DNA from 2 places in the Kitasatospora sp. NPDC034023 genome. Region 1 is predicted to be linked to the other one. Evidence: riboswitches for the same ligand, from Rfam matches in the RefSeq annotation. Region 1 holds a riboswitch; the other holds the start of a gene.
What was found. Region 1 has a riboswitch for glycine ahead of gcvP (aminomethyl-transferring glycine dehydrogenase). Riboswitches for the same ligand answer to the same signal wherever they lie in the genome.
Positions count from the first base shown of each region.

Region 2: it holds a riboswitch for glycine, as region 1 does, so the genes downstream of both, gcvT (glycine cleavage system aminomethyltransferase GcvT) here and gcvP (aminomethyl-transferring glycine dehydrogenase) in region 1, are expected to answer to the same signal.

Region 1 is NZ_JBVIRY010000026.1:14,243-16,626, forward strand. Features, by position in the region: gene ACZ52R_RS29310 (PRC and DUF2382 domain-containing protein) at 1-581, opposite strand, end outside; glycine riboswitch at 733-836, shown strand; glycine riboswitch at 838-970, shown strand; gene gcvP (aminomethyl-transferring glycine dehydrogenase) at 1,075-2,384, shown strand, end outside.
Region 2 is NZ_JBVIRY010000044.1:50,235-52,618, reverse strand. Features, by position in the region: gene gcvH (glycine cleavage system protein GcvH) at 1-16, opposite strand, end outside; gene gcvT (glycine cleavage system aminomethyltransferase GcvT) at 129-1,250, opposite strand; glycine riboswitch at 1,481-1,593, opposite strand; gene ACZ52R_RS37840 (enhanced serine sensitivity protein SseB C-terminal domain-containing protein) at 1,825-2,384, shown strand, end outside.

The sequences.
Region 1 (2,384 bases):
GCGGGAGCAGGGGTGCTGAGGGTCCGCATGTTGCTCTCCATGGCGGTTACGGCGGTGGTCGCGCTGGTGCTCTCGGGCTCGGGGGAGTGGAAGGCGTGCGGCTTGGCGGCGACCGCGGCGGCGGCGGGGGTGGCGCCGAAGTCGAGGTCGGACTGCGCGGCGTGGCCGCCGTCCTCGCCGCCCGGGTGGTCCTCCGCTCGGGTGTCGAGGCCGTAGTAGCGGTAGAGCTGGAGCTCCTGGGAGGGGGACAGGTGCTGGCCCACGCCGAAGTCGGGGGACTCCTTGACCAGCGACTTGTCGTACGGCACCCGGAGCTCGTCGCCGGAGAACTCGCTCGTGGTGAGCGGGACGAAGGCGTCCCGGCCGAAGATGCCGGTCCGGACGGCGGCCCACTCGGGCTGGCCGGTGGCGTCGTCCAGGTACACCTCGTCGACCGTGCCGATCTTGTCTCCGTTGCGGTCGACCGCCTTGTGGCCGATGAGGTCCCGGGGGTCGATGTCGGTCTGCACTCTTTCCTCCAGTGCGCTGAGCCTGCGGAACTCCCACAGGAAGTCGGCCGGAGTACCCGTGCCGTCCGCCACTTCACACCAAATGCCATGAATCGGACGGGCGCGACCGGGGTGCGCCGGACGGGCTGCGGGCTGAGCCGTCCGGGGGACGCGCGTAGACCCGGGGTGACCCGAAGCACCCGTGATCCGACGGCCTCCCGCTGGTACCCTGGGCGGCGACCGCAGAGCCCGCTCGGGAGAGTCTCCGACCGCGAAAAGCGCTGGTCGGGGCGCCGAAGGAGCAACTCCTCCCCGGAATCTCTCAGGCATCCGTACCGTGTGGGGTAGGTCACTCTGGAAAGCAGGGCAGGAGTCTCGGCACAGAAGCCGGCGACCACCACCCTCACCGACGGTGCAAGCCGACGGAGCGCCCACAGCGCACCGTGCGGGCGAAGCTCTCAGGTCCCGATGACAGAGGGGGAGGCCTGTCGGGTCCGCCCGCCATGGCTCATTCGCTGTCCGCAGCGGGGAAGGCCGGTCGGCGCGCGTACCCCCGCCGGTCCGTGACCAGGAGGCCTCGACCACCATGAACGCCCAGCCGAACGCGGGACGCCCCACCAGCGCCTCGACCCTCACCGAGCTTGAGCTGGCCAGCCCCTTCGAGAACCGCCACATCGGCCCCGACGCCGCCGCGCAGGAGAAGATGCTGGCGTCCGTCGGCTACGGCTCGCTGGACGAGCTCGCCGCCACCGCCGTGCCCGAGGCGATCCGCTCCATCACCGCCCTGGACCTGCCCGCCGGCCGGACCGAGGCCCAGGTCCTCGCCGAGCTGCGCGAGCTGGCCGGCCACAACCGGGTGCTCCAGCCGATGATCGGCCTGGGCTACTACGGCACCTTCACCCCGCCGGTGATCCTGCGCAACGTCATGGAGAACCCGGCCTGGTACACCGCGTACACCCCGTACCAGCCGGAGATCTCGCAGGGCCGCCTGGAGGCGCTGCTCAACTTCCAGACCGTGGTCTCCGACCTGACCGGCCTGCCGACCTCCGGCTCCTCGCTGCTGGACGAGGGCACCGCGGCCGCCGAGGCGATGGCACTGGCCCGCCGCGTCACCAAGGTCAAGGGTGGCGTCTTCCTGGTCGACGCCGAGACCCTGCCGCAGACCATCGCGGTGATCGAGACCCGCGCGGTGCCGACCGGTGTCGAGGTCGTCGTCGCCGACCTGTCCGAGGGCATCCCGGCCGAGATCGCCGAGCGCGGTGTCTTCGGCGTGCTGCTGCAGTACCCGGGCGCCACCGGTGTGGTCCGCGACCTCGCCCCGGTGATCGAGCAGGCGCACGGCCTGGGCGCGATCGTCGCCGTCGCCGCCGACCTGCTGGCGCTGACCCTGCTCAAGTCCCCCGGCTCGCTGGGCGCCGACATCGCCTGCGGCACCTCGCAGCGCTTCGGCGTGCCGATGGGCTTCGGCGGCCCGCACGCCGGCTACCTCTCGGTGCGCGCCGAGTACGCCCGCTCGCTGCCCGGCCGCCTGGTCGGCGTGTCCGTCGACTCCGACGGCAACCGCGCCTACCGCCTCGCGCTGCAGACCCGCGAGCAGCACATCCGCCGCGAGAAGGCCACCAGCAACATCTGCACCGCCCAGGTGCTGCTCGCCGTGATGGCCTCCATGTACGCCGTCTACCACGGCCCGGACGGCCTGGCCGACATCGCCCGCCGCACCCACCGCTACGCCGCCGCCCTCGCCGAGGGCCTGCGGGCCGGCGGCGTCGAGCTGCTGCACGGCGAGTTCTTCGACACCGTCACCGCCGTCGTCCCGGGCCGCGCCGCCGAGATCGCCGCCGCCGCCCGCGCCAACGGCATCAACGTCCACCAGGACGGCGCGGACCGGATCTCCGT
Region 2 (2,384 bases), on a different contig from region 1:
GCTGGGGGTTGCTCATGGCGTCATTCTCCAGGATGGGAAGCGGGTACGGCGAAGCGGGCCGCCGCGTGGACGGCTTCGACGTGCGGGTATGGGGAAAGGCGGGTGTCGGCGGGGCGCTCGGCGGGCGCTCAGCGGGCGCGCTTGTAGAACGGCAGCGCCACGACCCGGACCGGCTCGTGCTTGCCGCGCACGTCCACCGCGACGGTGGTGCCGGGGGCGGCGTGGGCCGCGTCGACGTAGGCCATCGCGATCGGCTGTCCCAGCGTCGGGGACGGCGCGCCGGAGGTGATCCGGCCGATCGGGGCGCCGTCGGCGGAGACCACGGTGTACTCGGCGCGCGGGACGCGCTTGCCCTCGGAGAGCAGGCCGACCAGCACCCGAGGCGGGTTGGCCTCGGCCGCGGCGGCGGCCTGCTCCAGCGCCTTGCGGCCGACGAAGGCGCCCTCGTTGGTGGTCTTGTCGAAGCGGACGACGCGGCCCAGGCCGGCGTCGAACGGGGTGAGGTCGGTGGACAGCTCGTGCCCGTACAGCGGCATGCCCGCCTCCAGGCGCAGCGTGTCGCGGCAGGAAAGGCCGCACGCGACCAGGCCGCGGCCCTCGCCGGCGGCGGTCAGCGCCTGCCAGATCTCCTCGGCGTCGACCGGGTGGCAGAAGATCTCGAAGCCGTCCTCGCCGGTGTAGCCGGTGCGGGCCAGCAGCACCTCGCGGCCGGCCACGTGGGCCGGGAGGATCGCGTAGTACTTGAGGCCGGGCAGGTCGGCGTCGGTGGTCTCGGCCAGGATCGCGGTGGACTCCGGGCCCTGGACGGCGATCAGCGCGTAGGTGTCGCGGTCGTCGGTGACGACGGCGTCGAAGCCCTTGGCGCGGGCGATCAGCTCGTCGAGGACCAGCTGGGCGTTCGAGGCGTTGGCGACGACCAGGAAGGCGTCCTCGCGCAGGCGGTAGACGATCAGGTCGTCCAGGATGCCGCCGTCCTCGGCGCAGATCATGGTGTAGCGGGCGCGCAGCTCACCCAGCGCGGAGACGAAGCCGACCAGCGCGTGGTCCAGCATCTCGCCGGCCTGCGGACCGGTGACGGTGATCTCGCCCATGTGGGAGAGGTCGAACAGGCCGGCCTTGGTGCGGACGGCGAGGTGCTCCTCGCGCTCGCTGCCGTAGCGCAGCGGCATGTCCCAGCCGGCGAAGTCGGTCATGGTCGCGCCGAGGGCGCGGTGCAGCGCGTCGAGCGCGGTCAGGCGGAGGGACGACATGGCCAGGAACTCCTCGGTCGGGGCACTCATGGGTGCACGCGCCGGACCGGACCCTCTCGGGGGCCGACCCTGCGCGCGGGCATGCGGCGGCGTGGGTCTCCCCATCTGTCGTCGAACCTGAGAGCTTCACCGCCCGCCGGCCCGCAGCTGTTTCCAGCATCCAGGACAGCATGGCGGCTTGCACCGTGGGTGGGCGCGCGACAGGGCCGCGCGCCGCTTTCCAGATGTGCCTAACCCGTGCGGTAGGGGGGCCTGAGAGATTCCGGGGAGGACTTGCTCCTTCGGCGCCGGCTGTGCCACTCACTCACTGGTGCGGCACTCCGGGCTCTCCCGCGCGGGTTCGAGCGGCCGGTATGGAGTTGTGGGGCCCGCGGCGCATGCCGTCGGACGCGCACATCATGGCACGTCCCGGACGAGGAAGGGAGAGGGGACCCGGTCACACGGTGAGAGGGGAGCCGGTCACACGACTAGGGGGGAGCCGGTCACACGACACAGAGGCGAACACGAGCCCTAGACTGCTCCGCGTCGGCGCAGCAGAGGGCGGCCGACCGGCAGAGGGCGGAATCGGCGGCGCATGGGGTACCCGGTGGAGCAGCAGCAGGGGTGGGGCGGCCCGGAGGGGGCGCCGGCGGGCGGCACGTGGCCGGCCAACGAGCTGGAGCAGGTGCTGACCGCGGCCCTGGGCGACCCGGGCGCGACGCCGCGGGTGATCGAGGTGCTGGCCCGCAGCCAGGTGTGGGTGCCGCTGCCCGGCGGGGCCGACCCGCAGGGGCAGTCGCTGGACCTGCCGACCATCGAACTGGGCGGCGACCCGTACGTACCGGTGTTCTCCTCGCAGGAGGTGTTCCTGCAGCAGGCGCCGGGGATGGCCTTCGCGATCGCGCCGGTCTGGGAGTTCGCCCGCGGGCTGCCGCTGGGCGTGGGCATCGCGGTGAACCCGGACGCGGCGGTGGGCATCCCGGTGCCGCCGCAGGGCGTGGCCGAGCTGCGCCGCGGTCCGCGCCAGGACCGGTGGGAGGCCGCCGAGGACCCGGCGGCGCCTACCGGCGGCCGGGTGGCGCTGCGCGAGCCGGTGCCGGGCGAGGACCCGGAGCACTTCCTGGCCGCCTGCCGGGCCGAACTGTCGGCCCTTCC